3 regions of the Streptomyces sp. NPDC006923 genome follow, and region 3 is predicted to be linked to each of the others. Evidence: riboswitches for the same ligand, from Rfam matches in the RefSeq annotation. Region 3 holds a riboswitch; each other region holds the start of a gene.
What was found. A riboswitch is a leader RNA that binds a small molecule or an ion and turns the genes downstream of it on or off. The one in region 3 is predicted to bind thiamine pyrophosphate.
Positions count from the first base shown of each region.

Region 1 (10,390 bases), on a different contig from region 3:
TACTCACACAACGGCTCGCCCGCTCTCGACGGCGTCTCGCTCGGCGTGCGCGAGGGCGAGATCCTCGCCGTGAACGGACCGCGCGGCAGCGGCAAGACGACTCTGCTGCGGTGCCTGTCGGGGCAGTTGGTACCGCAGGAGGGCGAGGTGTGGTTCAACGGCTCGCCGGTCCACACCATGAACGCGCTCCAGCGCGAACGGCTGCGCCGGGGCCGTTTCAGCTGGATCTCTCCCGAGCCGTCGCTCGTGCCCGAACTCAGCGCCTGGGAGAACGCGGCGCTGCCGCTGCTGATGCGCGGCGCGTCCCACCGCGCCGCCAAGACCGTGGCGATGGAGTGGCTGGAGCGGCTCGACATCGGCGTCTGCGCCCGTAAGCGGCCCCACGCCCTGCTCCAGGCCCAGCGGCAGCGGGTCGCCGTCGCGCGGGCCCTGGTCACCGTCCCGTCCGTGATCTTCGCCGACGAGCCGACCGCTCCGCTGCACCAGACGGACGGCGCGCAGGTGCTGCGTACGCTGACCACCGCGGCCCGGTCGCACAGCATCACCGTCGTCCTGGCCACCCTGGAGGCGGAGATCGCGACGGTCGCCGACCGCGTGGTCTCGCTCGTGGACGGCCGGCGCGTCGACTCGCCGGGGCCGACCGAGGCGGAAGGCCGGGCGGCGTGCTCGCTCTCCGTCTAGGCCGCGGCGCCCATCCCCTGGTCCTGCTGCGCCGGCTGCTGGTCGCCGCCGCCTCCGCCGGGGTCGGTTTTCTGCTGCTGTGCACACTGGGCTGGGCGATGGGCCACCCGGCGGGGTCCTGGCCGCGGCTGCTCTGGTGTCTGATCCCGCTGGCCGCCACGGTGCAGTTCGCGGTCGCGGTGGCGCGTACGGACGGCAGCACCCGGCCGCGCACCGGACTGTCGGCGATCGGTCTCGGCCCGGCCCGGATGACGGTGCTGGCCGCCGTCTCCACCGCGATGACCTGCGCGCTGGGGAGCGCGCTGGCGCTGCTGCTCTTCCTGCATCTCCGGGGCGACCTGAACGGGAAGCCGTTCACGGGCGAGGCGGCGGCGCTGCTCGCGGCGGGCCGTCCGCTGCCGCTGGGCGCGACGCTGACGCTGCTGGCGCTGGCGCCGTTCCTGGCCGGGCTGGCGACCGCGATCACGCTGCGCCCGCGGGCCGGCAAGAGCCCGGCCGAGGCCGACTCCTCGTCCACTCCCGTCCCCGCGCCCGCGCCGTCCGGACTGCCGTGGGGCGTCGCCCTCACCGCCGCCGGACTGGCGATCGAGACATACGCGACAAGCCGCCGCGGCGACAAGGCGGGCCTGCTCGACGGGAGCCTGGCCGGTGTCCTGGCCGGCTGGTCGCTGACCGCGGTCGGCCTGGCGCTGGCAGGACCCGGCATCACCCATCTCTGCGGCCGGCTCCTGCAGATGATGCGTCCCGGCGCGATCCGCCTGCTGGCGGGCCGGGCCCTGATGGACGAGGCCCGCCGTATCGGCCGGCCGCTGGGCGTGCTCTGCGCGGTGGTCTCCGGCGCCTTCGCCGCGGCGTCCATCTACGGCCCCGGTGACGAACGCCCCTTCGGCCCGCTCACCGGTCTCGGCGCGGGTCTGATCGTCGGCTGCGCCGCCGCCACGCTCCTGAACGCGGCCCTGGAAGCGAAGCAGGTCCGCGCGCTCACCACGGTGTCCCTCCAGGACTCCGGCGCCGCGCCGGGCCTGCTGCGCACGGCGGCTGCGGTGCGTGCGGCGGCGCTGCTGGCCGCCTTCGTCCCGCTGACCTGGGCGGTGTCGGCCCTGGCGGCGATTCCCCTGGCCACCTGACCGGCCGGCCCGGAGCCGGCGCCCGCCGTCCGCCGGCCTCCCGGGCCGGCGGACGGGGCCGGGCGGCAACACCCGGCGGAGCAGGGCCTATCGTGACCGCATGGTGAATGGCGAGCGGCCCGGCGCGCACGGTCAGGACCGGGAGATAGAGTCCCTCGACGAGTTCGACCGCACCGCCCGGGGCGGCACGCTCGGCGGCTACCGGTTGCAGTCCGTCGACCTGACGGCCCGTACGTCCGTCCTCCTGCGCGTCGACACCGGCGGCGCGGTGTTCCTCGGCTGCCCGATGGAGCCCGCCGCCACGGCCAAGGTGCGTGCCGACGGCGCCCTGGTGTTCCCGCCCGTGCCCGGCCTTCCCTTCAACCCGTACCGGGGGCTCCTCTACACGCCCGGCCAGCTCTTCGAGGGGCTCGCGGACGGCGGTTACGAGGCCACTCCCGACGCCCGCGCGTACGCGTGGTTCCAGCGGACCAAGGCCGACGGCGACATCTTCGCGTCCATGCTGCGCTCGATCCACGACGACGCGATCTCCGACGCGCTGGACGAACTCCTCACCGGCACACGGGTCGTGGGCGTCATGGGCGGACACGCGATGGCGCGCGGTACGGACGCGTACGCGGGCGCCGCGCGGCTCGGCCGCTCCCTCACCCGCACCGGACTGACCGTGGCCACCGGCGGCGGGCCCGGCGCCATGGAGGCCGCGAACCTGGGCGCGTACTCCGCGGCCCATCCCGACGCGATGCTGGACGAGGCGCTGGAACTCCTCGCCAAGGCGCCGTCGTTCGTCCCCTCCGTCTCCGACTGGGCGCGGGCCGCCTTCGAGATCCGGTCCCGCTGGCCGGAGGGCGACGACTCCATCGGCATCCCGACCTGGTTCTACGGCCATGAGCCGCCCAACGCGTTCGCGGCCCACATCGCCAAGTACTTCGCCAACGCCACCCGCGAGGACGGTCTGCTGGCGCGCTGCGACGCGGGCGTGATCTTCCTGCCGGGCGCCGCGGGCACGGTGCAGGAGGTCTTCGACAACGCGACGCCGAACTACTACGAGTCACGCGGCGAGCCGACCCCGATGGTCCTGGTCGACCGCGCCCACTGGACGGAGACTCTGCCCACCTGGCCGCTGCTCAGGTCACTGGCGCGGGGCCGCTCGATGGAGAACAGGATCGCGCTGGTGGACACCGTGGACGAGGCGCCGGCGGCGCTCGCCCGGCTCACGGGGGCCTGAGCCGCGCACCGTGGCCGGGGCGGACGTCAGACGTCCCGGCCGGTCAGCACCACCACGTCCTCCGCGGCGAACACGGCTCCGACCGTCGCGCCGACCTCCGGCGCGTCCCGGAGACCGCACTCCGCCTCCAGCCCGGGGCCGCCGTCGGGCCTGAGCAGCACGGCGACCCGGCTGCCCCGGAAGGTCCGGGCCTCGACGGTGCAGCGCAGCCCTTCCGCCGGGTCGGCGAGGCGCACCCCGTCCGGCCGCACCAGCACGGTGCGCCCGCCCTGCGCGGAGCCCCGGGGCACGGGGATCCTGCCCCACGCCGTGTCGGCGCTCTCGCCGCTCACCGTGGCCTCCAGCACATTGTCGAAGCCGAGGAACCTCGCCACGAACGCGGAGGCCGGCCGCTGCCACACCTCCAGCGGCGTGCCGGTCTGCTCGATCCGCCCGTCGCGCATCACCACGACCCGGTCGGCGAGCGCGAAAGCCTCGCCCTGGTCGTGGGTGACGGCGAGCACGGTCGTACCGAGCCGTCCGAAGAGCGCCCGCAGCTCGACGACGAGCCGCTCGCGCAGACTCCGGTCGAGCTGGCCGAGCGGCTCGTCCAGCATCAGCAGCCGGGGCCTGGGCGCGAGCGCCCGTGCCAGGGCGACCCGCTGCTGCTCGCCCCCGGACAGCGCGGCCACGGCCCGCCGCCCGGCGCCGGGCAGTCCGACGAGGTCGAGCAGCTCCTCGGTACGGCCGCGCAGTTCGTCACGTGACACGCCACGCATCCGCAGTCCGAACGCGACGTTGCCCGCCACGTCGCGCTGCGGGAAGAGCTGATGGTCCTGGAACATCAGCCCGACGCCGCGCCGGTGCGCCGGCACACCCGCCTGGTCGGCGCCGTCGAGCAGTACGCGTCCGCCGTCCGGCGACCGGAGCCCGGCGACCACCCGCAGCAGCGTCGACTTGCCGCTGCCGCTGGGCCCCAGCACACAGACGACCTCGTGTTCGGCGATCGTGAGGTCCACCGCGTCGAGGGCCCTCCGGTCGCCGAACCGTACGGTCACGTCCGCCAAGGTCAGCAAGGCCATCAGAACTCCCCGGAACGGTCGGTGCGGATACGTTCGAGCGCCAGCAGCGACACCGCGCACACCACCATCAGGACGGTGCTCAGTGCCATCGCCTGGCCGTAGTTGAGCTCCCCGGGCCGCCCCAGCAGCCGTGCCACGGCGACCGGGAGGGTCGGCCGGTCCGGTCGCGCGATGAAGACCGTCGCGCCGAACTCACCCAGCGACACGGCGAAGGCGAAACCCGCGGCCACCAGCGACGCCCGCCGCACCAGCGGCAGATCGACCTCCCGCCAGGCACGCAGCGGTGACGCGCCGAGGACCGCGGCCGCCTCACGCAGCCGCCCGTCCACCGCCCGCAGCACCGGCAGCATGGTCCGTACGACAAAGGGGACCCCGACCAGCGCCTGCGCGAGCGGCACCAGGATCCAGGACGCCCGCAGATCCAGCGGGGGCCTGTCGAGTGTGATCAGGAAGCCGAAGCCGACGGTCACGGCGGACACCCCGAGCGGAAGCATCAGCAGCGCGTCGAAGCCGCGCACCAGCCGCCCGGCCCTCCGGGTCAGCGCGGCGGCGGCGAGTCCGCCGACCAGCAGCGCGACAGCCGTCGCGACCAGCGCGTACCGCAGGGAGTTCCACACCGCCTCCAGCGGAGGCACCAGGAAGGTGCCGCCGCTCGCCTCCACCGACCCGAGCGCCCGGTAGAAGGCGAAGCCGTACCCGCCAGGGCCGTCGAGGGACCGCTCCACCAGTACCGCGAGGGGCAGCAGGATCAGCACGAGCACGCTCGCGAGGACGCCGCCGAGCAGCGCCCACTGCCCGGCGCCGCGCGGCCGGCTCGCGGTCCCCGCGGGATCGACCAGCCTCAGCGCGGTCTCCCGTCTGCGCACGGTCCACGCGTGCACCGCCAGGATCGCGCCGACCGCGGCGAACTGCACCAGCGTCAGCACCGCCGCCGTCGGCAGGTCGAGCAACTGCGCCGTCTGCCGGTAGATCTCCACCTCCAGGGTGGAGTACGCGGGGCCGCCGAGGATCTGTACGACGCCGAAGGAGGTGAAGGTGAAGAGGAAGACCATCAGGGCGGCTGCCGCGACGGCGGGAGCGAGCGCGGGCAGCGTCACCCGCCGCCACGCCGCGAACCGTCCCGCGCCCAGTACCCGCGCGGCCTCCTCCTGGCGCGGATCGAGCTGTGCCCAGAGACCGCCCACCGTCCGCACGACCACGGCGTAGTTGAAGAAGACATGCGCGAGGAGGATCGCCCAGACCGTGGTGTCGAGCCGCACGCTCCACAGCCGGTCGAGCAGCCCGCCGCGGCCGAGGAGCGCCAGGAAGGCCGTGCCCGCGACCACGGTCGGCAGGACGAACGGCACGGTGACCACCGCGCGCAGCACCTGCTTGCCGGGGAAGTCGAAACGCGCGAAGACAAAGGCGCCGGGCAGCGCGATCAGCAGGGTGAGCGCGGTGGAGGCGAACGCCTGCCAGGTGGTGAACCACAGGACGTCCAGGATGTCCGGCCGGCTCAGGACCTCACCGATCCGGCCGAGCCGCCAGGCCCCGTCCGCCTTCAGGCCGCGGCCGACGATCGCGGCCACCGGCCAGGCGAAGAAGACGGCGAAGAACGCGACGGGCACGGCCATCAGGCCGAGCCGCACCGCGTTCCCGCGCCCGGCGCGCCGGTGTCCCGCCGCTACTTCACTACGAGTGAGGACCACGACTGGATCCACTGCTCCCGGTTGGCGGCGATCCGGTCGGGAGCCACGTTCTCCGGCCTGGCGACGGTCGCGCCGAACTCGGTGAACAGCTTCGGCAGTTCGACGCTCTTCACCACCGGGTTCACAAACATGTTCAGCGGCATGTCCGCCTGGAACCGGTCACTGATCAGGAAGTCCAGCAGAGCCTTGCCGCCGGCCTCGTTCTTCGCGCCGTCGAGCAGTCCCGCGAACTCGGTCTGCCGGAAGCAGGTCCCGGTGGAGACCCCGGTCGGTGCCTCCTTGGGCTGCGGCTCGGCGTACAGCACCTCGGCCGGCGGGCTGGAGGCGTACGAAACGACGAGCGGCCGGTCCGCCTTGGCCTTCTTGCCGCCCGCGGAACCGGAGAACTCCTCGTTGTACGCCTGTTCCCAACTGTCGACGACGCGGACGCCGTTGGCCTTGAGCTTCTTCCAGTAGTCCTGCCAGCCGTCCTCGCCGTACCGCCCGACGGAGCCGAGGAGGAAGCCCAGGCCGGGCGAGGACGTCGCGGCGTTCTCGGTGACGAGCAGGTTCTTGTACGCGGGCTCGACCAGGTCGTCGAAGGACGTCGGCGGCGCGAGCTTCCTGTCGGCGAAGTACTTCTTGTCGTAGTTGACGCAGAGGTCGCCGGTGTCGATCGGGGTGACGCGGTTCTTTCCCCGGTCGAGCCGGGTGGCCGCGTCGACCCGGTCCAGGCCCTTCGCCTCGTACGGCGTGAACAGGCCGTTGTCGAGGGCGCGTGAGAGCAGCGTGTTGTCCACGCCGAAGAAGACGTCGCCCTGCGGCGAACCCTTCGTCAGGATCTCCTTGTTGAGGGCCTCGCCGGCGTCTCCGCTCTTCAGCACCTTGACCGTGTAACCGGTCTCCTGGGTGAACGCCTTCAGCACGTCGGGCGAGGCGGCGAACGAGTCATGGCTGACGAGTGTGACGGTCTTGGACGCGGAACCGCCGCTGCCGCCGTCGGACGGCGTGGAGCCGCCGCAGGCCCCGAGCGCCGAGGCGCCGAGTGCGGCGGCGAGCGCCGCGACCGCGGTCTTCCTGATGGTGGTCACTGGTTTTCCTCCTGGGGTGTCCAGGAGAAGACGCGGCCCTGCCCCGTGTCCGGAAGGGCCGGACGCGGGGCAGGGCGCAACAGCTTGAGTGATGTCCGAACTTCCTACCCAGAATGACCTGGGCAAGGTTCAGAGGGTCTGCGGCCGCTGCCCGTTGTCACCGGACATGTGCCGCACTCTCAGCGCTGTGGCGCTCCCCTGTCGGAATATGTGATGTTTCGAGCCAGCGTACAGGGCGCCTTTTGGGACGCCCGGTCCACCTCCCGGGCGCCCATCACCGCGCTGCTCGCGCCGCTACCGCTCCGCCGCCGCGAGCTGCCCGCACGCTCCGTCGATCTCCTGGCCGCGGGTGTCCCGTACCGTCACGGGCACTCCATGGGCCGCGATCGCCTCCACGAACGCCTTCTCGTCCTCGGGGCGCGACGCCGTCCACTTCGATCCCGGAGTCGGGTTGAGCGGGATCAGATTGACGTGCACCCGCTTGCCCTTGAGGAGCCTGCCGAGCCGGTCGCCGCGCCAGGCCTGGTCGTTGATGTCCCGGATCAGCGCGTACTCGATGGAGACCCGGCGGCCGGACTTCTCCGCGTACTCCCAGGCGGCGTCCAGCACCTCCCGGACCTTCCAGCGGGTGTTGACGGGGACGAGGGTGTCGCGCAGATCGTCGTCCGGGGCGTGCAGGGACACGGCGAGCCGGCACTTGAAGCCCTCGTCGGCGAAGCGCAGCATCGCCGGCACCAGGCCGACCGTCGACACGGTGATGCCGCGCTGCGAGAGGCCGAGGCCGTCCGGCTCGGGGTCGGTCAGCCGGCGGATCGCCCCGACCACCCGGTTGTAGTTGGCGAGCGGCTCGCCCATGCCCATGAAGACGATGTTGGAGAGCCGGGAAGGCCCGCCGGGGACCTCACCGTCGCGCAGCGCGCGCATGCCGTCGACGATCTGGTGCACGATCTCGGCGGTCGACAGATTGCGGTCCAGACCGGCCTGTCCGGTCGCGCAGAACGGGCAGTTCATCCCGCAGCCCGCCTGTGACGAGATGCACATGGTGACGCGGTCCGGATAGCGCATCAGCACCGACTCGACCAGGGTCCCGTCGTGCAGCCGCCAGAGCGTCTTACGGGTGGTGTCGTCGTCGCAGGAGATGTGCCGGACCACCGACATCAGATCCGGCAGCAGCTCCGTCGCGAGCTTCTGGCGCGAGGCGGCCGGGATGTCGGTCCACTGCTCCGGGTCGTGGACGTAGCGCGCGAAGTAGTGCTGCGACAACTGCTTGGCGCGGAACGCCTTCTCGCCGATCGCGGTGACGGCCTCCCGGCGTTCGGCCGGGGTCAGGTCGGCGAGGTGCCGCGGCGGCTTCTTGGCTCCACGCGGCGCGGCAAAGGTGAGTTCTCCCGGTGTCGGCGGGGCCATGTCTGACATCTCCTCGGTACGGCGAGGCCGGGCCATCCCCGCTGGCGCGGAGAGAACGACACGACAATGCCGGTGCCGGGAGACCTCACGGGATCAGCCCCGCAGTCGCGGGAGTGAAGGGGCTCGCCACCGGTGGGCGGCGAGCCCCTACCAGAGTACCCGTGCCGTTCAGCCCGTACCGACGAAGATCACCAGCAGCAGCCAGACCACCGGTGCGGTGGGCAGCAGGGAGTCGAGCCGGTCCATGATGCCGCCGTGGCCCGGCAGCAGCGTGCCCATGTCCTTGATGCCGAGATCCCGCTTGATCATGGACTCGCCGAGATCACCGAGGGTGGCGCTGGCCGCGACGGCCAGGCCGAGCACCAGGCCCTGCCACCAGATCCCGTCGTCGATGATGTACTGCATGCAGAGCGCGCCGGCCGCCATGGCGAAGACCACGGCGCCGAGCAGGCCCTCCCGGGTCTTACCGGGGCTGATGCGCGGCGCGAGCTTGTGGGTGCCGAAGCGCCAGCCCACCGCGTACGCGCCCGTGTCGCTGACGACGGTCAGCACCAGGAACATCAGCACCCGTCGCGGGCCGTCGTCCGCGGTGAGCATCATCGCGACAAAGGTGGCCAGGAACGGAACGTAGAACGCGGCGAAGATCCCCGCCGTGACATCCCTGAGGTAGCCCTCGGGAGGCTCGGTCATCCGCCAGACCAGCACCGCGAGCGCCGTCAGGGCCATCGCGACCCAGGCGCCCTCGGCGCCGCGCACATAGCCGGCGACGACCATCGCGGCACCGCCGACGGCCAGCGGGATCAGTGGGGCCTTGATGCCCTTCTTCTCGTCGAGCCTGGACGTCAGCTCCCACAGCCCGACGACCACGGCCACCGCTATGACGCCGATGAACACGGCCTTGACGACGAAGAGCGAGACCACGACGACGGCGCCGAGCCCGAGGCCCACACCTATGGCCGCACGCAGATCACGGCCGGCCCGCTTCTTCTGCGGCGGCGGTGGAGGTGCGGCCATGGGCTCCTGCGGAATCTTGTCGCGGAACTGGGGGCCCCCCGGCCCAGCAGCCCCCCGTTCGTCATCCTGGTCCCCGCCGTTCGCGGGTCCGTCGGGCACGATGGGCATGGGCCGAGTCTGCTGTGCGGGGTGCTCATCGTATGCGGGACCCGCCGGGGCAGCCCCCTGCTCGGGCGGCCAGTAACCGGCTGTCGCCGGGGCCCGCCAGGAAGAGTCGTTCATCAGACTTCGAGCAGCTCGGCTTCCTTGTGCTTCAGCAGCTCGTCGACCTGCGCGACATACTTCGCGGTGGTGTCGTCGAGCTCCTTCTCGGCGCGGCGTCCCTCGTCCTCGCCCACCTCGCCGTCCTTGACCAGCTTGTCGATGGTCTCCTTGGCCTTGCGGCGGACGGCGCGGATCGAGATCTTGGAGTCCTCGGCCTTGGTCTTGGCGACCTTGATGAACTCCTTGCGGCGGTCCTGCGTCAGCTCGGGGAACACCACCCGGATGATGTTGCCGTCGTTGCTCGGATTGACACCGAGGTCGGAGTCGCGGATCGCCTGCTCGATATTGCGCAGCGCGCTCTTGTCGAACGGGGTCACCACCGCCATCCGCGCCTCGGGCACGGCGAACGACGCGAGCTGATTGATCGGGGTCATCGCGCCGTAGTAGTCCGCCACGATCTTGTTGAACATCGCCGGGTGGGCCCGGCCGGTGCGGATCGCGGCGAAGTCGTCTTTGGCGACCAGGACGGCCTTCTCCATCTTCTCCTCGGCCTCGAGGAGGGTCTCTTCGATCACCACTTGCTCCTGCGTGTCTTGAGTGGGCCCGGCCTGCTGCCGGTCCGGCGGAACCTGCGTCGCGTCTTGTCCTGCACGGTGTCCGACCGGCAGGGCTTTGTCCATCCCCGTGCGGGGCAGTCCCGGATCAGGCCCGGGTGCCCTGGTCGCTCACGAGTGTGCCGATCTTCTCACCCTTGACCGCGCGCGCGATATTGCCCTCGGTGAGCAATTCGAAGACCAGGATCGGCAGCTTGTTGTCCTGGCAGAGCGTGATGGCGGTCATGTCGGCGACGCGCAGATCGCCGGCGATGACCTCGCTGTACTCCAGGGCGTCGAACTTGACCGCGGCCGGGTTG
Region 1 covers NZ_JBEYIF010000018.1:30,462-40,851, forward strand. Annotated here, with positions in the region: gene ABZ707_RS27970 (ATP-binding cassette domain-containing protein) at 1-681, shown strand, start outside; gene ABZ707_RS27975 (hypothetical protein) at 663-1,808, shown strand; gene ABZ707_RS27980 (Rossmann fold nucleotide-binding protein) at 1,909-3,033, shown strand; gene ABZ707_RS27985 (ABC transporter ATP-binding protein) at 3,060-4,094, opposite strand; gene ABZ707_RS27990 (iron ABC transporter permease) at 4,094-5,707, opposite strand; gene ABZ707_RS27995 (thiamine ABC transporter substrate-binding protein) at 5,758-6,852, opposite strand; TPP riboswitch at 6,936-7,062, opposite strand; gene rlmN (23S rRNA (adenine(2503)-C(2))-methyltransferase RlmN) at 7,147-8,259, opposite strand; gene ABZ707_RS28005 (phosphatidate cytidylyltransferase) at 8,428-9,495, opposite strand; gene frr (ribosome recycling factor) at 9,495-10,052, opposite strand; gene pyrH (UMP kinase) at 10,180-10,390, opposite strand, start outside.
Region 1: linked by a shared signal. The riboswitch ahead of ABZ707_RS27995 (thiamine ABC transporter substrate-binding protein) and the one ahead of thiC (phosphomethylpyrimidine synthase ThiC) in region 3 are both predicted to bind thiamine pyrophosphate.

Region 2 (10,390 bases), on a different contig from region 3:
GAGCGAGGTGCCCACGAGATCCGGGACCCGGACGACCTCCGGGCCCCGTGAGACGACGATGGTCACCGGGCCGTCGCCGCGGACGCGCCCGCGGGCTCCGGGGTCGCTGCGCAGCACCGTGCCGCGCGCGAAGGTGTCGCTGAAGTCCCTGGTGACCTTCGCGTCGAGCCCCGCGTCGGCGAGCCGGCTCCTGGCCTCCTGCTCGCTCTGGCCCAGCAGCGAGGGAACGCGGGTGAACTGACCGGAATTGATGTACCAGACCCCGGAACCCACGCCGAGGACCAGCAGCACCGCCACAATCGACGCGATCATGCCCCGCCGGGGCGCCGCTCCGCGGCGGCCCCGCGAGCGCGGGGGCGTGCGGTCCTGCGGCGCCATTTCCAGCACGCTCGTGTGCTCGACCGGCGATGCGCGCCGCGGCTCCGAGGTCGTCCGCTCGGGGTGTCCGGCGAAGGGGCGGGGGATCACCGACGTACGGGCCTCGGCCCCGGCGCCGGCCCCCGTCTCGGGCCTGGCCCGCGGCGGTACGGCGTCGAGCTGGGCGTCGGTGAGCCGGGTGCGGGCCTCGCGGGCCAGCGCGAGCAGCGCCACCGCGTCATAGGGACGGGCGTCGGGGTGGCGGGCGGTGGCCGCCGCGACCAGCGCGTCCAGCTCGACGGCGAGACCCGGGACGGCGGCGGACGGCGCGGGCACGTCCTCGTTGAGATGCAGATACAGCACCTGGGCGGCGGTGTCCCCGGTGTGCGGCTTGGCGCCCGTCAGCATTTCGTACAGGACGACCCCGCAGGCGTACACGTCGACCCGGGTGTCCGAGGTGCCGGACTCGATCTGCTCGGGCGCGAGATACGACACCGTGCCGAGCACGGACCCGGTGCTGCTGGTGACATCGCCCACCGTCCGCACCAGGCCGAAGTCCGCGACCTTGACCCGTCCGTCGTCCCCTATGAGGACGTTCTCCGGCTTCATGTCACGGTGCACGAACCCGGCGCGGTGCGCGGCGCCCAGCGCGGCGAGCACCGGCTCCAGGATGTCCAGCGCCGCCCGTGGCTGGAGGGCGCCGCGCTCCCGCAGGACATCACGGAGGGTGCAGCCCGCGACGTACTCCATCGCCAGATAGACGTACGCCCCTTCCGCGCCCTGGTCGAAGACGGCGACCACATTGGGGTGCGCCAGCCGGGCCACCGACTTGGCCTCGCGGATGAAGCGCTCCACGAAGCCGGCGTCGGTGGCGAGGGCCGGATGCATGACCTTGAGGGCCAGGACCCGGTCGAGGCGGATGTCGACGGCCCGGTAGACCGTGGCCATGCCGCCGACGGCGATGCGCGCGTCGACGCGGTAGCGGCCGTCGAGCACCTGCCCGACGATGGGGTCCTGAAGGGTCATGTCCACTCGGCGAGTCTACGATCCGCGGCGGACACTCCCGAAGCCCCGGGGCAGACCGGACACTGTTCCGCAGCCGAGCCGTGACAGTGGCGGGTCACACGGCCCTGACACCGTCCCCGGGAACCCCGGCACCGGTCGCCGGGAACGCCGGGCGCTCCGGGTCCAGGGCCGCCCGTCCCTCCACCGGGGACGACGCCTCCGCGAAGTGCCGGCGCGGGATCCGGCCCGCGCGGTACGCGAGCCGGCCGGCCTCCACCGCGTGCCGCATCGCCTCGGCCATCAGCACCGGCTCCTGCGCGCGGGTGACCGCCGAGGCCAGCATCACGGCGGCGCAGCCCAGCTCCATGGCGAGCGCCGCGTCCGAGGCGGTGCCCGCGCCCGCGTCCAGGATCACCGGCACCCGGGCCCGCTCCACGATCAGCTCGAAGTTGTGCGGATTGCGGATGCCCAGCCCGGAGCCGATCGGCGAGCCCAGCGGCATGATCGCGGCACAGCCCACGTCCTCCAGCTTGCGGGCGAGCACCGGGTCGTCGTTGGTGTAGGGGAGGACGGTGAAACCGTCGTCGACCAGCGTCTCGGCGGCGTCGAGCAGCTCGATCGGGTCGGGCAGCAGGGTGTGCTCGTCCGCGATCACCTCCAGCTTGATCCAGTCCGTGCCGAGCGCCTCACGGGCGAGGCGCGCGGTGAGCACCGCCTCGCCGGCGGTGAAGCAGCCGGCGGTGTTGGGCAGGACGCGGATGCCCAGGGAGCCGAGCACGGAGAGGACGGAGCCCTGGACCGCGGGGTCCAGGCGGCGCATCGCGACCGTGGTGAGTTCGGTGCCGGAGGCGATCAGGGAACGTTCCAGTACGTCGAGGCTGGGCGCCCCGCCCGTACCCATGATCAGCCGGGAGGTGAAGGTGGTGGAGCCGATGATGAGGCGGTCGTCCGCCATGACTGGTCAGCCTCCTTGGACGGCGGTGAGCACTTCCACCCGGTCGCCGTCCCCGAGCAGGGTGCCGGACCAGCGGGTGCGCGGGACGACCGTCTCGTTGACGGCGGCGGCGACACCCGAGGGCGCGGGAGTGAGGGCCGCCACCAGGATGTCGAGTGTGGTGGCGGCCGCCAGCGCGCGCGGCTCGCCGTTCACGGACACGTTGACGATGTCTGGGTTCGTACGGGTCATGCGGGCTGCTCCTGACGTACGGACGCGGCGGGGGAGAAGCGCAGGGGAGTGAAGGGGCGGGCCTCCGCGGGGAGTTCGCCCGTGGTCAGCGCGGTGGCCATGACATCGCCGGTGACCGGCGTGAGCAGGACACCGTTGCGGTAGTGGCCGGTGGCCAGGTGCAGACCCGGCAGCGCGGTGGGACCGAGCAGCGGCGCGTTGTCCGGCGATCCGGGGCGCAGTCCCGCGAGGGTCTCGGTGAGCGGCAGTTCGGTGATGCCGGGGACCAGTTCGTGGGCGTCCCGCAGCAGTTCGTACACACCGCCCGCGGTGACGGTGGTGTCCCAGCCCAGTTCCTCGCTGGTGGCGCCGACGACCAGGTCGCCGTTCTCGCGCGGGACGAGATAGACATGGCTGCCGCGCACCACGGCCCGTACCGTCCGGGACAGGAACGGCGCGTACGCGCGGGGCACCGTCAGCCGCAGGACCTGGCCCTTGACCGGACGTACCGGCGGCAGGACGTCTCCGGGCACCCCGTCGAGCTTTCCGCTGAGGCTGCCGCCCGCCAGGACGGTCCGGTCCGCGCCGAGCGCGCGGCCGTCGGCGAGGACGACGCCGGTGGCGCGGTCGCCCTCGACACGGAGCCGTTCGGCCCAGGAGCGGTGGAAGACCACTCCGGCCCGTTCGCACGCCGTCATCAGGGCCGCCGCCAGCCGGCGCGGATCGATCTGGTGGTCGCCGTCCACCCGCAGACCGCCGCGCACGCCCGGCGCGAGCATCGGCTCCAGCCGCCGGCATTCGCGGCCCGTGAGCCACTCGGACGAGAGCCCCGAGCGCTGCTGGAAGGCATGCAGCTCGCGGAGCTGGGCGCGGTCGTCGGCGTCGAGCGCCACGGAGAGCGCGCCGCAGGCGCGGTAGCCGGTGTCCTGGCCGCTCTCCGCCTCCAGTTCGGCGACGAAGTCCGGATAGCGCGCGGCGGAGGCGAGGTTGAGGGCGAGCAAGGTCTGCTCGCCGTAGTGGAGTTCGGTGACGGCCGCGAGCATGCCCGCCGCGACCCACGCGGCCCCGCCGCCGGGAGCGGGATCCGCCACGGCGGTACGCAGCCCCCGCTGCGCCGCCCGCCAGGCCGTGACCAGGCCGATGATCCCGCCTCCGACGACCAGGACGTCGGACCCCGTACTGCGGGCACCGGTTTCGTTCTGAGACGACTGCATGGGCGTCCAGCCCCTCCCTTCGCCGGCATGACCCGGATCAGGTTCGTACGGTCGGAGGCCGTCTCAGCCTCCCTCTCAGCCCGGTGCGTCCGGGCTCCCGCGAGGTAGTGTCCGATCCAGACTAACGCCCCGTCCCCCCGCTCAGTAAGGGAGCGGTCACCGTGGCGGGCCCTCTGGCGCTCCGTCAGCCGCTTGAGAGATGCTCGCGGCGGGGGCGCCGCCCGCCGGGGCGCCGGCACCGCGCCACCTCCTCCGAGGCGATCGGACAGGGCCTAAGGTGATCGGGTGAGTGAGCAGCAGCGGGGAGCCCGGGAGCGGACGCACGCGGACCGGGGGCCGGCCGGAGAGCCGCGCGTGGTCGTCGTCGGCGCGGGCATGGCCGGGGTGCAGACCGCCGTGGCGCTCCGGGAGAAGGGCTGTCGCGGACCGGTCACCCTGATCGGCGCGGAATCGCACCCGCCCTACGACCGGCCGCCGCTCTCCAAGGCGCTGCTGCTGGGCAAGGCGGACAGCTCGGCCTTCGACATCGACTTCGGGGCGTTCTCCGTCGAGCTGCGGCTCGGACTGGAGGTGACCGGACTGCGCGCCTCCGCGCGGGAGATCGACACGGCCGCCGGGCCCGTCCCGTACGACGTGCTGGTCGTCGCCACCGGCGCGGAGCCGATCAGGCTGCCCGGCGCCGAGGACGTGCCCGGTGTCCATCTGCTGCGCACGCTGGACGACGCGGAGCGGCTGCGTCCGGTGCTGGCCCGGCAGCACGAGATCGTGGTGGTCGGCGCGGGGTGGATCGGCGCGGAGTTCGCCACGGCGGCGCGTGAGGCCGGGTGCGCGGTGACGGTCGTCGAGGCGGGGGACCGGCCGCTCGCGGGCGCTCTGCCGGCCGAGGTCGCCGCCCCCATGGCCGGCTGGTACGCGGAGAGCGGCGCCGAGCTGCTGACGAACGCGCGGGTGGCACGGGTCGAGCCCGGGGCGGTGGTCCTTGACGACGGCCGGCGGCTGAACGCCGGCGCGGTGGTCGTGGGCATCGGGGCGCGGCCCGCGACGGGCTGGCTGAGCGGCTCCGGTATCGCGCTCGGACCGGACGGTTCGGTCACGGCCGACGAGCGGCTGCGCGCCTCGCTGCCCGATGTGTACGCCGTGGGCGACTGCGCGTCCTTTCCCTCCGCCCGTTACGGCGAGCGACTGCTCGTGCACCACTGGGACAACGCGCTCCAGGGGCCCCGGACGGTCGCGGCCCAGATCGTCGGCGAGAGCGAGCAGGTCTACGATCCCGTGCCGTACTTCTGGTCCGAGCAGTTCGGCCGGTTCGTGCAGTACGCGGGCCACACCGGCGCGCGGGAGGACACCGCGGGCACGCTGGTCTGGCGCGGCGATCCGGCCGAGGCCGCCTGGTCGGTGGTGTGGCTGCGGGACGGGGTGCTGGTCGCGCTGCTCGCCGTGGGCAGACCCCGGGACCTGGCGCAGGGCCGCAAGCTGATCGAGGCGGGGGCGCGGCTGGATCCGGAGCGGGCCGCCGATGCCTCCGTACCGTTGCGGAAGGCCGTTCTCTGACCCGTGGCGGCCCACGGCCCCGATTCCGGCGGCCCCGGCGGCTGCCGCGGCCGGGCCGGGAGGGCCACGACTGGGTGCCTCGGCTACCGTCTGTCAGTCCGGGATGGCACGCTTGTCCTGTGACCGAGATTGACGGAAAGATCGATGCTCTCGTCCCCGCCTGGCTCCACCTGCCCGACATCGCGGAAATGCTCGATGTCGAGGTGACGCGTGTGCGGCAGTTGGTCAAGGAAGGCCAGCTGATCGCCGTGCGCCGCGGTGAGAACAGGACGCTTCAGGTGCCGGCCGCCTTCATTGACGGCGGCAAGGTCGTCAAGGGCCTCGCCGGCACTCTGACGCTGCTGAGGGACGACAGTTTCACCGACGAAGAGATGCTCGAATGGCTCTTCACCCCCGACCCGACCCTGCCGGGCACGCCCGCGCAGGCGCTCAGCGAGAATCGCGGCACGGAGGTGAAGCGCCGGGCCCAGGCGCTCGCCGTCTGAGGACCTCATCACCCGCGGTGTGCGGCGCCCCGCGACCGCGCGCGGTCATGGCGCCGCCGCACACCGCCGACCCAACGGGGGATCACACATGTCCACGGCCATATCCGCGGCTCGCACGGCGCTCTCCGCCGCCCGGATCTATCTGTGCACGGACGCCCGCAAGAAGCAGGCGGATCTGCCGGAGTTCCTCGACGCGGTGCTCGGCTCCGGCGTGGACATCGTGCAGTTGCGCGACAAGGGCATGGAGGCGGCCGAGGAACTGGAACACCTCCAGGTCTTCGCGGACGCCTGCCGCCGCCACGGGGCGCTTCTCGCCGTGAACGACCGCGCGGATGTCGCGCACGCCATCGGGGCCGACGTCCTCCATCTGGGCCAGGGCGATCTGCCCGTCCCCGCGGCCCGCGCGATCCTCGGGGAGACACCGCTGATCGGCCGCTCCACCCATGCGGAGGCCGAGGTGGACGCGGCGGCCGCGGAGGCCGGCGCGGACTACTTCTGTGTGGGCCCGTGCTGGCCCACACCGACCAAGCCGGGCCGTCACGCGCCGGGTCTCGGCCTGGTGCGGTACGCCGCGGCACGGGCCGGGGACCGTCCGTGGTTCGCGATCGGCGGGATCGACGCGGGCAATCTCGACGAGGTACTGGACGCGGGCGCCCGCCGCATTGTCGTGGTACGGGCGATCACCGAGGCCGACGACCCGGCGGGGGCGGCGGCCGCGCTGGCCAAGCGGGTGGCGGAGCGCACCGGGTGACATGCCGGGGCCGCGCTGTCACGGCGGGTGTCCGGCGGCCCGAGGCGGTGTCCCCGGAGGGATCCGGCAGGTGTCCGGGGGCGTCCGAGACATGGCCAGTTAACCGGCAATCCCGGCAAAAGCCCCCGGTCCGGTTGGGGGACGGTCGGGCCCTCGATAGCCTTCGGATATGGCCCTTGGCACAGCTTCGACCAGATCGGATCACGCGCCTACTGTGCGTGATCTGCTCGCGACCGGTAAAACAACGTTCTCGTTCGAGTTCTGGGCGCCCAAGACCGAGAAGGGCGAGCGGAACCTCTGGAACGCGCTGCGCCGGGTCGAGGCGGTGGCACCGAGCTTTGTCTCCGTGACCTACGGCGCGGGCGGCTCCACCCGGGCGGGCACGGTCAGGGCCACCGAGCGGATCGCCGCCGACACCACGCTGACCCCGGTCGCGCATCTCACGGCCGTCGGCCAGTCCGTCGCCGAACTGCGCAATATGGTCGGGCAGTACGCCGACGCCGGCATCCGCAATATCCTCGCCGTCCGCGGCGACCCGCCGGGCGACCCGATGGGCGAGTGGGTCGAGCATCCGCAGGGCGTGCGCTACGCGGCCGAACTGGTCCGGCTCATCAAGGAGTCGGGAGACTTCTGCGTCGGTGTGGCGGCGTTCCCCGAGATGCACCCGCGCTCGGCGGACTGGGATTCCGATATCCGGCACTTCGTAGACAAATGTCATGCCGGGGCCGACTATGCGATCACTCAGATGTTCTTCGATCCGGAGGGATATCTGCGGCTTCGTGACCGGGTTTCGGCCGCCGGTTGCGCGACACCGATCATTCCCGAGATCATGCCGGTCACCAGCGTCAAGATGCTGGAGCGGCTGCCGCAGCTCAGCACCGCGGTGTTTCCGGCCGAGTTGAAAGAGCGGATCCTCGCCGTCAAGGAGGATCCCGTCGCTGTACGCTCCATTGGCATCGAGTTCGCGACGGAGTTCTGCGCAGGGCTTCTCTCCGAGGGTGTGCCCGGGCTGCACTTCATTACACTCAACAACTCCACGGCGACGCTCGAAATCTACGAGAATCTCGGACTGCACGAGCAGTCGTGACCGGCCGTACCCGCCCTGTCCCGGGGCGGTGGCCGCAGGAGAGGGGCGGGCATGGGCTGGACGGTCCTCTACATCGCATTCGGCATTGTGGCGCTGTGGCTGCTCGGCGAGGTGCTGTTGCAGTACAAGGCGCGGCTGCGCTGGCGGTTGCTCGCCTTCGCCGGGTTCATGTGTGTGGTGCTCGGTGTCCTGATGCCGTCCGTCTTCGTCATCGCGTTGGGCGCCCTCGCGTTCGCGGCCGGCCAGACCTATGTGACGCTGTCCTTCCGCCGCGGCTTCTCGACGGGCTGGGCGATCGGCGGCAGCCCGGGGGCCAGCCGGCGCCGCAGGGCCGGAAGCGGTCCGGCCGCCGAACGCGAACCCACCCTTGAGGTCTCGGACCTGGAGTACGAGCAGGCGGCCCCGGCCGCACAGGCCGTACAGGCCGCCTCGGTGTACGAACCGGAGCCGCTGCCCGACGACACCGGGCAGTACGGCGTGTACAACGACTACAACGACGCGCCCCACGAGCCGGGCCGGGGGGACGACTACGGCAACGGCGCCTACCACGGCTATCCCGGCTACGAGGAGCAGGCGGGCCAGGACGCCTACGCGGCGCAGGACGCCTACCCGGGCCAGGACCCCTATCAGCCGGGTCAGCCCACGTACCAGGGCCAGGACGCGTACGCCGCCCAGGGCGGCTACGCGAACCAGTACGACTACGGAAACGGCCAGCAGCAGTACGCCGCCTACTCCGATCCGTACGCCGGCCCGGCCGACGGCGGCCAGCAGTACGGCTCGTACGACGGCTTCGACGGCGGGCAGCAGTACGCCGACCCGTACGGCGGCCAGCAGTACGGCGCCGACACACCGCCCGGCGGGGTCTGGGTCCCGCAGCAGCGCGAGGGCGAGCAGAGCCCGCCGATACCGCAGGAACAGCCCCAGCGCTACGACTACGACCCTAACTACAACGACCAGCAGTACCGCTACTGACACAACGTCAGCGAACCGCGGCTCACTGTGAGCCGCGGAAGCCGGCCCCCTCGACGATCAGCCCGGCGACCAGCGAGCCCGACATACCGGCGTGGGCGAGCCCGCCGCCCGGATGCGCCCAGCCTCCCGCCAGATAAAGCCCGGACAGCCGCGCGGTGTTCGCCGGATACAGCATCCGGCCCTCCGCCCCGGCCAGCGCGGGAGCCGGTACCGAGCCGCCCTCGGCCCCCGTGAGCGCCGCGGTGTCGGCGGGCGTCCGTACCTCGGACCAGATCAACCGCTCCCTCAGCCCCGGCACGGCCGCCCCGGCAGCGGTCAGCAGCACCTCCGCGTACCGCTCGCGCGATGCCGTGCCGGACCAGTCGACCGGTCCGTGCGGGGCGACGGTCGCGGTGACCGTGACCGCCTCATGGTCCGCGTCGGGGCGGGTCTCCGGGTCGTCGGGCCGCAGCACCGTGACCGTCGGCCGCTCCGCCGTCCGGCCTCCGAAGACCTCGGCGGCCTCGGCGCCGCCGTCGGGGGAGTGCACCACCGTCCGGTGGGCGGCGTCCGCGTCCCGGGCGCCGCGCAGTGCCAGCAGTACCGTGAACCGCCCGGGCACCGGAGCGGACGCCTCGGGACGCGGCCGTACATCGCCGTCGCCCCAGAGGTCCCGTTCCACGAGGTGTACCGGAGAGACCCCCGCCACCACCTGGTCGGCCGCCGCGACGGTGCCGTCCGCCAGCTCGACCCCCACGGCCGCGCCGTCCTTCTCGGCGACGCGGGTCACCTCGGCCCCGAACACGAACTCCACCCGGCGGGCCAGGCACCGTTCGTACACCGCGCGCGCCAACTCCCGCATGCCGCCCCGGACATACCAGCTTCCGAAGGTCTGCTCCAGATAGGGCAACAGGGCGGCGCTCGCCGGGGCATGGCGCGGATCGAGTCCGTACGACAGGGCGTATCCGTCGAGCAGGGCGGCGAGTCGCGGGTCCGCCAGCTCCCAGGCGCCGATCTCACCGACCGTGCCCGCCCGGCGGGCGCCCCGCAGCAGTCGCCGCTGCCGCGGGGCCGGATACGGATCGCGGCCGAGCGTCTGCCAGTCGGCCCACAGCGGCTCTTCGAGCAGCGGCCGGCGCGAGCGGTCCCAGGCGTCCCGGGCCCGGCCGAGGAACGCGGCCCAACGCTCGCCGGCGCCAGCGCCCAGGGCCGCGTCCAGGGCGGAGACCACACCGGCCCGCGACGCGTTCGGCAGCAGGACATCGGTGCCGTCGGCGAAGACATGCCGGCTCGCCGGGTCGACCTGGTCGAGCCGGACGCTCTCCTCCAGCGGCTCCCGGCCGGTCTTGACAAACAGATCGCGGTAGACGGCGGGCAGATGCAGCAGGCCGGGCCCGGTGTCGAAGACGAAGCCGTCCCGCTCGAACCGGCCCACCGAGCCGCCGTAGGTCGCCGAGCGCTCGTACACCGTCACCCGTTGGCCTGCCACCGCCAGCCGGGCGGCCGCCGCCATGGCGCCCATCCCGGCGCCGATCACCGCAATCCGTGCCATGTCAGTGACCTTATCCGCCGTCCCGGCGCGCGGATGACGCCCCCCGCGACGCCGGGACCGGCCGGTGTGCCGGGCCGCCCGCCCCGGCGAGCACCCAGGTCTGAGTACCCGTACCTAGGGGCGGAGATGAGTAGGGGCACGGATGGGGCGCCGACCGTATCGGCGGAAGAGTGGAGACCACGGAAGGGGCGCGGCGCCGGTACCGCCGACACGGGGCGGCGGAACGGCGCGGCTCCCCTGACGGAACGGGGGTGCACGACGGGGAGCCCAGC
Region 2 covers NZ_JBEYIF010000001.1:293,319-303,708, reverse strand. Annotated here, with positions in the region: gene pknB (Stk1 family PASTA domain-containing Ser/Thr kinase) at 1-1,389, opposite strand, end outside; gene ABZ707_RS01365 (thiazole synthase) at 1,478-2,317, opposite strand; gene thiS (sulfur carrier protein ThiS) at 2,324-2,548, opposite strand; gene thiO (glycine oxidase ThiO) at 2,545-3,741, opposite strand; TPP riboswitch at 3,739-3,852, opposite strand; gene ABZ707_RS01350 (FAD-dependent oxidoreductase) at 4,117-5,292, shown strand; gene ABZ707_RS01345 (Rv2175c family DNA-binding protein) at 5,412-5,777, shown strand; gene thiE (thiamine phosphate synthase) at 5,866-6,528, shown strand; gene metF (methylenetetrahydrofolate reductase [NAD(P)H]) at 6,698-7,615, shown strand; gene ABZ707_RS01330 (hypothetical protein) at 7,667-8,587, shown strand; gene ABZ707_RS01325 (NAD(P)/FAD-dependent oxidoreductase) at 8,610-10,118, opposite strand.
Region 2: linked by a shared signal. The riboswitch ahead of thiO (glycine oxidase ThiO) and the one ahead of thiC (phosphomethylpyrimidine synthase ThiC) in region 3 are both predicted to bind thiamine pyrophosphate.

Region 3 (10,390 bases):
GCTGCATCCAGGAGTTGGCCGCCAGGATGAAGTAGGCGGAGAGGAGCGTGCCGATCGAGACCATCCATATGCAGGCCAGATGGATCTTTTTCGGCAGCTTGTCCCAGCCGAAGATCCACAGGCCGATGAAGGTGGATTCGAAGAAGAAGGCGATCAGCGCCTCGAAGGCGAGCGGGGCGCCGAAGATGTCGCCGACGAATCGTGAGTAGTCGGACCAGTTCATTCCGAACTGGAACTCCTGCACGATGCCGGTGACGACACCCATGGCGATATTGATCAAGAAGAGCTTGCCCCAGAACTTCGTGGCCTTGAGGTACTTGGGATTCTCTGTACGGACCCACGCGGTCTGCAGCCCCGCGGTCAGCGCGGCGAGCGAGATCGTCAGCGGGACGAAGAGGAAGTGGTAGACGGTGGTGATGCCGAACTGCCAGCGCGCCAGGGTCTCCGGCGCCAGAGCGAGGTCCACGTCATCTCTCCTTACGTCGCCGTGTCCACAGCCGGTTCACCCCTTTCATCCCGGACGAAGCGCCAGAAATCAGGGTGAGCTTGTGAACGCGTTCACATTCACAAGCATTATGTCGCACCCCTTTCCGGATCTTTGTGCGGGGGGGGTGCCTCAGGACACGCCCCCGGCCGTCCGGCGCCCGGGGGCTCCGCACGGGAGGACCGGCGAGACGCCGAAGGGCGGCCTCGACGAGACCGCCCCTGATCACACCGCCCCGGCTCGGCCCCGGCCGGGCTACAGCTCCTTACGGAACGCCTCGGCGGCCCCCAGGAAGATGTCATTGGCCTCGGGCTCACCGATCGTGACCCGCACGCCCTCGTTCACAAAGGGCCGTACCACCACGCCGGCCGCCTCGCAGGCCGCCGCGAAGTCGAGCGTGCGCTCCCCGAGCCGGAGCCAGACGAAGTTGGCCTGGGTCTCGGGCACGGTCCAGCCCTGGCCGGACAGGGCCTCATGGACCCGCTGCCGCTCCGTCACGAGCGCGCCGACCCGCTCCAGCAACGCGTCCTCGGCGTGCAGCGAGGCGACCGCCGCCTCCTGGGCGATATGGCTCACACCGAAGGGCACCGCGGTCTTGCGCAGGGCCTCCGCCACCGGCTCGCGCGCGATCGCGAAACCGACTCGCAGACCGGCCAGCCCGTACGCCTTGGAGAAGGTACGCAGCACGGCGACATTCGGGCGGTCGCGGTAGATGTCGACCCCGTCCGGCACCTCGGCGTCGCGGTTGAACTCGCGGTACGCCTCGTCCAGCACCACCAGCACATCGTCGGGCACCCGGTCGAGGAACCGTTCCAGCTCGGCCCGGCGCACCACCGTCCCGGTCGGGTTGTTGGGGTTGCAGACGAAGATCAGCCGGGTCCGGTCGGTGATCGCCCCGGCCATGGCGTCCAGATCGTGCGCCTCGGCCGGGGTCAGCGGCACTCTGACGGACGCCGCGCCCGAGATCTGGGTGATGATCGGATACGCCTCGAAGGACCGCCAGGCGTAGATGACCTCGCCACCGGGGCCAGCCGTGGCCTGCAGCAACTGCTGGGCGACCCCCACCGACCCGGTGCCGGTGGCCAGGTGCGACGCCGGCACCCCGAAGCGTTCGGCCAGTTCGTTGATCAGGCCGGTGCAGGCCAGGTCCGGATAGCGGTTGAACACCCCGGCGGCCGAGATCGCCTGCTCCATCACTCCGGGCAGCGGCGGATACGGGTTCTCGTTGGAGGACAGCTTGTACGCGACAGGACCGCCGGACGCCGCCGGCTTGCCCGGCTTGTACATGGGGATGCCGTTCAGTTCGGCGCGCAGCTTGGGGCTCGTATCACTCACCGCAGGTCCTCCTCGGCCGTTCACGGGTCCATGCAACCTCAATACTCCTCACCCTATGAGGATTCGCGGCCCCTGCGAATGGCCTGTGCCGAGGATTGAGCGACGCCGTGGAAGAGACCCGGGGAAAGTGCGGCGCCGAGCCAGGAGGCGCTCGCCATCTTGAGGGGCGCCGGTGGCGCGCGCCGTGGCGCGCGTCCCTCGTAGAGGTGAGTTGAGACCTCTTCGAAACATGGACCTATCGACAGGTCCACACCCCTCGACGCATGGCAGAACATAGCTACACCCCGCAACCTTGCCGAATTCCAAGGTCGCCCAGTGCTTTGGATCATGCAGAAACGTGCCTGCTACCAGGTGAATGTGTGACCGTCCCAACCGTCCGCCCGAGCCCTACTATCGGCTCGCCATGACAGCAGCAGGGAAACACCAGGTGAGCCGGACGGACACAACGCGCCGGGGAAGCCGGCAAGGTCGAGCGGGCATCCGGGACGTTGCCGCCGCCGCCGGTGTCTCCATCACGACTGTCTCGGACGCGCTCAACGGCAAGGGGCGGTTACCCGACGCCACCCGACGCCATGTCCGAGAAGTCGCGGAGCGCCTCGGCTACCGGCCGTCCGCGGCGGCCCGAACCCTCCGTACCGGCAAATCGGGGCTCATCGGCCTCACCGTGACGACGTACGGGGATGAACCTTTCACCTTCACCGAGTTCGCCTACTTCGCCGAGATGGCCAGGGCCGCGACCTCCGCCGCGCTCGCCCGCGGCTACGCCCTCGTCATCCTCCCCGCCACCTCCCGCCATGACGTCTGGTCGAATGTCGCACTCGACGGAACCGTCGTCATCGACCCGTCCGACCACGACCCCGTCGTCACCGAACTCGTCCGCCAGGGACTGCCCGTCGTCTCCGACGGCCGGCCCGCCGGCACCCTTCCCGTCACCGCCTGGGTCGACAACGACCACGAGGCGGCCGTCCTCGACCTGCTCGACCACCTCGCCGCCGCCGGAGCCCGCCGGATCGGCCTGCTCACCGGCACCACCACGGACACCTACACCCGGCTCTCCACCACCGCGTATCTGCGCTGGTGCGAACGCGTCGGCCAGGACCCGGTCTACGAGTCCTACCCCGCCCACGACCCGTGCGCCGGGGCTGTCGCCGCCGACCGGCTCCTGGCCCGTCCCGACCGCCCCGACGCCGTCTACGGGCTCTTCGACCCCAATGGCACCGATCTGCTCGCCGCCGCCCGGCGGTACGGACTGCGCGTACCCGAGGACCTGCTGCTGGTCTGCTGCAGCGAGTCCACCGTCTACGCCGCCACCGAACCGCCCATCACGACGCTGTCGCTCAAACCGCGCCGTATCGGCACCGCCGTCGTCCAGCTCCTCATCGACGCCATCGAGGGCATCGAGACCGACCGGCCGGTCGAACAGGTGATACCGACCGAACTGATCGTCCGGACCTCCTCCCAACGGCGCCCGCCACGCACCACGGTCAGCGCCCCCAGGTCCCCCGCGATCGACTGAGCGGCGCCCGGGGGAGTCACACTCCTCCCCCGGGCGCCCCACCGAAGGCCAGACCTTTCTCATTTCGGGCGATCGGCGCCAAAACAGCCGGTGAACCACAAGTGCAATCGGATTCACCACCCCTGGTGCGTCACACAGGAGGAGCGGCGTTCCTATGATGGGCGCACGACACCACAGACCTTCCCCTGCCTCCGATGGGCTCAGCCCCATCCGATCAGGCGGGCCTGAGAGGTGTACGGCGGCGCGACGGTGGTGGAGGGGTCGATGACACAGGGGGCCGGCCAGGGATCCGCGGTGCGGACGGCGACGTTGCGCGACTTCCGCGTCCCGCCGTACGCACAGGTTCCCGTGCAGTCCGGGCAGCCCGAGCAGTCCGTCCCGGCGTCCGGCAGCCTCACCGGGCATCCCGGCAACGCCATCCCGGACGACGAACTGCCGGAGGGTTACACACCCACCGAACGCGATCTCCCGGTGATCAACCGCGGGGACACCGTCCAGGTGCGTGTCGCCGCCGAGGCGGCCGGGTCCGGCAGCCTCGGGCCCCTCTATGTCGTCGGTGACGTCCACGGCTATCTCGACGAACTCCTCGACTCCCTCGCCGAACAGGGCCTCGTCGACCCCGAGGGCCACTGGGCCGCGGGCACCGCCCGCCTCTGGTTCCTGGGCGACTTCACCGATCGCGGCCCCGACGGCATCGGCGTCATCGATCTCGTCATGCGGCTCTCCGCGGAGGCCGCCGCGGCCGGCGGCTACTGCAAGGCCCTGATGGGCAATCACGAACTCCTGTTCATCGGCGCCAAGCGGTTCGGCGACACACCCGTCAACTCCGGCGCGGGCACCGCCACTTTCCAGGCGGCCTGGCTGCTCAACGGCGGCCAGAGAGCCGACATGGAGCGCCTGCAGGACGTCCATCTGCAGTGGATGTCCCGGCTCGACGCGGTGGTCGAGGAGGACGGACACCTCTTCATGCACTCCGACACCACCGCCTATCTGGACTACGGGTCCACCATCGAGGACGTCAACGACACCGTCCATCAGATCCTCACCCGCAACGACGCCGACGAATGCTGGGATCTGTTCCGCAAGCTCACCAAACGCTTCGCGTTCCGTGACGAGGGCGGCCCACAAGCCGTCCAGGAACTGCTTTCCCAGTACGGCGGAGAGCGCGTCGTCCACGGCCACAGCCCCATTCCCTATCTGCTCGGCGAAGTCGGCGCCGAGGACGCCCCGGACGGCGAAGAGGACAGGGGACCGGTGGTGGAAGGGCCCCACGTCTACGCCGACGGACTTGCCATCGCGATGGACGGTGGAGTGACCATGGCGGGAAAACTGCTGGTGGTCCAGCTTCCCCTGCACAACTGAAAACGCGCGGCGGGTGATTTCCGCAAACCCCCTGTCACCGCACGCCAAAACAGCTCTACCATCGGCGTATCCGTAGCAGGCTCTCCTCCGCTTTCGCCAACTGCCCGCTACACGTGGGCCGACCGGCCCTACGGAGCATCGGGGGATGCACATGAAAAGCGCTCCGCACCTGCTGAGCGAGGATCGCGTCGATTTCGAGCGGATCCTCGACGACGCGCTGCGCCACGCACACGACCGCCCGGATCTCGCCGCGGTCGGAAAGCGGCTCAACACCGAGCAGTTGCGCACCATGGCCCTGAACGCCACGGCACTGATAACCACGGCCGCCGCAGCCGAGTACGAGCACTACACCGGGGTGCGCGAGGAGTCCCGCTCGCCCGCCTCGCCGGACTCGGTCCGCGGTTCCGTACTCGACCCCGCCGAGGGCGGCGCGACCGTCTCCGGTGCGGGGCTGACGGCCGTCATCACCGTCCTGGTCCCGGTCCTCGGAGGTACCGCCGCGGCGATCTTCCTGCTCGTCGGCTATCTCCTCAAAGCACTCAGCCCGCCGCCCGCCTTCGCCGACACCCTGCTCGCCGTCGGCTGGTTCTTCGCCGCCGTCACCGCGATCGGCATCCTGGCGGCCGCGGTGGGTCTGCTGATCACAGCCGTGCGCAACGGTGCCACCCAGCTCCCGGCGGAGGATTCGGACGGCGAGCTGCCGGACGAGGTGGCCCGCGCGCGGGAAGCCTGGCGACACGCCCTGCTGGAACGCGGCGTTCTGCCGTTTCTGCGGGCCGCCCTGGCCGATCCGAGCGCCGACCCCGCCGTACCGGGGCCGCCCCGCACAGTGCGCCACCTTCCCAGGATGGGCTACAGCCGGCCCGATTTCAGCAGTCCGGACAAAGGCTCCACCGCGGGCCAGCGCCCGTCCTTCACCAGCCCGGACTTCACCAGCCCCGATTTCGGCGGCCCGGAGCACAAGCCGGAGTAGCGGCTCCCGGCTCGCGGCCGCCGCTGACCACGGCCGGTCCAAGAGCCGCGTACCCACCGGCCCGCCGACGATCCGGTGCCGCCGGCTCGCCACGACTTCGTGTCTCCGGCCCGCTGTGGCGCGGGCCGGAGACACCGTGGTCCCGGAGGGGGCAGGCCCTACTCCGCCAGCGGCAGATACACGCGGTTGCCGGCCGCGGCGAACTCCTTGGACTTCTCCGCCATACCGGCCTCGATCTCGGCGGTCTCCATGTCACCGCCGTGCCGGGCCCTGATGTCCTGCGAGATCTTCATCGAGCAGAACTTGGGGCCACACATCGAGCAGAAGTGCGCGGTCTTCGCCGGTTCGGCCGGGAGGGTTTCGTCATGGAACTCCCTGGCCGTGTCCGGGTCGAGAGCCAGATTGAACTGGTCCTCCCAGCGGAACTCGAAGCGCGCGTCGGAGAGGGCGTCGTCCCAGTCCTGCGCGCCCGGGTGGCCCTTGGCCAGGTCCGCCGCATGCGCCGCGATCTTGTAGGTGATGACGCCCGTCTTGACGTCGTCACGGTCGGGCAGCCCGAGGTGCTCCTTGGGGGTCACGTAGCAGAGCATCGCCGTGCCCCACCAGGCGATCATCGCGGCACCGATGCCGGAGGTGATGTGGTCGTACGCCGGCGCCACATCGGTCGTCAGCGGACCGAGCGTGTAGAACGGCGCCTCCTCGCAGATCTCCTGCTGGAGGTCGATGTTCTCCTTGATCTTGTGCATCGGGACATGGCCCGGGCCTTCGATCATCGTCTGTACGCCCAGCCGCTTGGCGACCGAGTTCAGCTCGCCCAGCGTGCGCAGCTCGGCGAACTGCGCCTCGTCGTTGGCATCGGCGATGGAGCCGGGCCGCAGCCCGTCACCGAGGGAGTACGTCACGTCGTACGACGCGAGGATCTCGCACAGCTCCTCGAAGTTCTCGTACAGGAACGACTCCTTGTGGTGCGCCAGGCACCAGGCAGCCATGATCGAGCCGCCGCGGGAGACGATGCCCGTCTTGCGGCGGGCCGTCAGCGGCACATACCGCAGCAGTACACCGGCGTGGACCGTCATGTAGTCGACGCCCTGCTCGGCCTGCTCGATGACCGTGTCCTTGTAGATGTCCCAGGTCAGCTCCTCGGCCCTGCCGTCGACCTTTTCGAGCGCCTGGTAGAGCGGCACCGTCCCGATGGGGACGGGGGAATTGCGCAGCACCCACTCACGCGTGGTGTGGATATTGCGGCCGGTGGAGAGGTCCATGACCGTGTCGGCGCCCCAGCGGGTCGCCCAGGTCATCTTGTCCACCTCCTCCTCGATGGAGGAGGTGACCGCAGAGTTGCCGATATTGGCGTTGACCTTCACCAGGAACCGCTTGCCGATGATCATCGGCTCGATCTCCGGGTGATTGACATTGGCGGGCAGGACGGCGCGGCCCGCGGCGATCTCCTCGCGGACGACCTCCGGCGGCACATTCTCCCGGATCGCGACGTACTCCATCTCCGGGGTGATGTCCCCGCGGCGGGCATAGGCGAGCTGTGTCACCGGCTGCCCGTTCCGTGCCCGGCGCGGCTGACGGGGCCTGCCGGGGAAGACGGCGTCGAGGTTGCGCAGCCCTCCGCGCGGTGAGGTGTGCTTGAGCCCGTCGTCCTCGGGGCGAGCGGGACGGCCCGCGTACTCCTCGGTGTCCCCGCGCTCGATGATCCAGTTTTCCCGCAGTGGGACGAGACCGCGGCGTACATCGGTCTCGACGGTGGGATCGGTGTACGGCCCCGAGGTGTCGTACAGCGTCACGTCCTTGCCATTGGTGAGGTGCACCTGGCGGACCGGCACCTGGATGTCCGGGCGCGAGCCCCGGACATATCCCTTGTGCCAGCCGATGGACCTTTCGGCCCCGCTCGGATTCCCCGAGTCGGAGGCAGACGTGTGTGCGTCCTGAACGGTCATGAGACCTACTCCCTACGCCGGCATTACCCGGTAACAGGTTCAGCGGTCGGCGCAGCGAAGGTGTCCAGGGGATGTCCCCCGGGACCACACCATCAGCGCCCTCTCAGCCCGGTGCTCCGAGCTCCCGCGTGTGCAAAGGTGCCTCCACGCTAGCGCTCCATCGGGCGCGCTGAACAGAGGGCCTCTTCCTTCTTGCGATGATTCAGGGGTGACCTCACCCCAGCAGACTCGTCAGCCTCATGGCCACTCGCACAGTCATGGGCCCGCAGAACCGGTCTCCCGGCACCTCCGCAAGGTCATCGCGGCGGTCCTGATTCCCTTCGCGGCTGCGGTAGTCGTCGGCCTCGCCGTGCTCTGGCCGGGTGGCGCGCCCTCGCACGAACGCAGCGGTGTCGGCTTCGACCGGCAGACCCAGCAGGGCAGGGTGGTGCAGATCGAGCAGGTCGACTGCAAGGACGTCAACGCCTCCCAGATCCCCGCGTCGACGCCGCCGGGCGATGCGCCCCGGCCGACGGAGACAGGAGACTGCACGAAGGCCGCGATCGAGGTCACGACCGGCAAGGAGAAAGGGCGGACATTTATTGAGATCGTCCAGCCGGACGCGCCCCGGCAGTTTCACGTGAAACAAGGCGTGGTGGTGGCATACGCACCCGACGCGCCCCATGATCTCCAGTACTCCGTGACCGATGTGAACCGCGAGTTCCCCATGGCTCTGCTGGCCGGGATCTTCGCTCTCGCGGTTGTCGTGGTGGGCCGGATGCGAGGGGTGATGGCGCTCGTCGCGCTCGCCGTCTCGTTCGCCGTACTGACGCTGTTCATCCTGCCCGCGATACTGCAGGGCTCGAATCCGCTGGTCGTGGCCGTGGTCGGGGCGAGCGCGATCATGTTGATCGCGCTCTATATGTGCCACGGGCTCACGGCGCGCACCTCGGTCGCCGTCCTGGGCACTCTGATCTCGCTCCTACTGATCGGACTGCTGGGATCGCTCTTCATCGGCTGGGCGAGTCTGACCGGCAACACCGACGACAGCACCGGACTGATCCACGGTCTCTATCCAGGGATCGATATGAGTGGTCTGCTGCTGGCCGGCGTCATCATCGGTTCGCTCGGCGTACTGGACGATGTGACCGTGACGCAGACCTCAGCGGTCTGGGAGCTGCATCAGGCGGATCCGTCGATGGGGCCGCGCGCGCTCTACCGGGCGGCGATCCGGATCGGCCGGGACCACATCGCCTCGGTGGTCAATACGCTTGTACTCGCCTACGCGGGCGCGGCACTGCCTCTTCTGCTGCTGTTCTCGATCGCGCGGTCGGGCGTGGGCACCGTCGCCAACAGCGAGCTGGTGGCGGAGGAGATCGTGCGCACCCTGGTGGGCTCGATCGGCCTGGTCGCGTCGGTGCCGGTGACAACGGCTCTGGCCGCGCTGGTGGTCTCCGCCGACCGGTCCGGGCCTTCCGGGAGCCCGGAGCCCGGGTCCACGGGCTCCGCGTCGGCCCCTTCCCTGCCCGGACAGAGCGCACGCGTGTCCGGAGCCGAGGGCAGGGGCCGGCGCCACAAGAAATAGCAGGTCCGTACGGTGCGCTTCAGGCCGACCGCGTCCCCAACCTCACGGGCCGGTACACCTAGCCGGCGTTCTCCTCGGCGAGGATGCGGCCGAGCGCTTCCTCCAGACTGCCCTCGAAGTCGCCGAGCGTGCGCTCCTGGCCGAGTGGAACCAGTCGGTCGGTCCGGTCGAGGAAGGCCACCAGCGGCGCCGCGCTCACGCGGAAGAGCGCGCGGTCGTCACCGACCTGGAGGCGGATGTGTACGTCGGAGAGGTCCTCGGGCACGGTCGGCGCGATGCGTACGTCACCGTCCCCGCTGGGTGTGTTGATGCCGTCGAGCAGCAATTCGCGGCCGAAGGTCCAGGTGACGGGAGCGTCGCCGGGGAGATGGAAGGTCATGCGCACCGCGTAGGGATCCCCCATCTCGTAATGGAGTTCCACCGGAATCCGGAACGAGAGCTCCTCGGAGACGAGGAAGCTCATCAGGACCTCGGCCTGGACCGACTCGCGCATCGTGCACCCCGGAGTAGATAAAGCGTGGCTGGGAATGATCCATGCGGACCTTGACGCAATAGTCCTGTACGCGCTAGCGGATCACAAGGAGTAATTTTTCAGATACTGATAGAGAAGGCGAACGCGCTCAGCATGCAACCGATCTCCCTGCGTAACCATTCTGCCGCAGGGAGCAGTCTCTGCTGCTGATCGAGTGGTAGAGAAATGGCCACTGTGGCGGCAGTGGTTCCGGCGGTGACCGGAACGGCCGCGCAGAGTGTGCCGAGCGCGTACTCCTGCCGTGCCACGACGGGCTCCATGCGCCCCAGGGAGCCGAGGCGTCTCAGCAGGGCGTTCCGGTCCGGCACGGTGTGGGACGTGAGGGGGCGGACAGGGTGACGGTCCAGATGATCGCGCCGTGACTCGTCGTCGAGCTGACTCAGCAGACACAGCCCGATCGCGTGGGCATGCGCCGTCTCACGGAAGTCGGCCCATTCGTTGACCGCGGGGGCCGAGGGGCTGTCGGCGACGGCGATCAGATCGATCTCGCCCTCGTGGTAGAGCGCGAAGTAGACCGGGGCCCCGATGGTGTCCCGCCAGTGGCCGATCGAATCAGCGATCTTGCTGCGACGATTCTGCAGCGCTCCGCCGTGCCCCAGATTCTCCGCCGCCTCGCCGAGAACAAAGACGCCCCGCTCACGACGGAGATAGCCCTCGTGCGCCAGCGTGCGCAACAGG
Region 3 covers NZ_JBEYIF010000005.1:173,052-183,441, forward strand. Annotated here, with positions in the region: gene ABZ707_RS11875 (cytochrome ubiquinol oxidase subunit I) at 1-466, opposite strand, end outside; gene hisC (histidinol-phosphate transaminase) at 740-1,819, opposite strand; gene ABZ707_RS11885 (LacI family DNA-binding transcriptional regulator) at 2,223-3,335, shown strand; gene ABZ707_RS11890 (metallophosphoesterase) at 3,600-4,697, shown strand; gene ABZ707_RS11895 (hypothetical protein) at 4,843-5,670, shown strand; gene thiC (phosphomethylpyrimidine synthase ThiC) at 5,829-7,616, opposite strand; TPP riboswitch at 7,609-7,754, opposite strand; gene ABZ707_RS11905 (YibE/F family protein) at 7,825-9,180, shown strand; gene ABZ707_RS11910 (SsgA family sporulation/cell division regulator) at 9,239-9,673, opposite strand; gene ABZ707_RS11915 (helix-turn-helix domain-containing protein) at 9,772-10,390, opposite strand, start outside.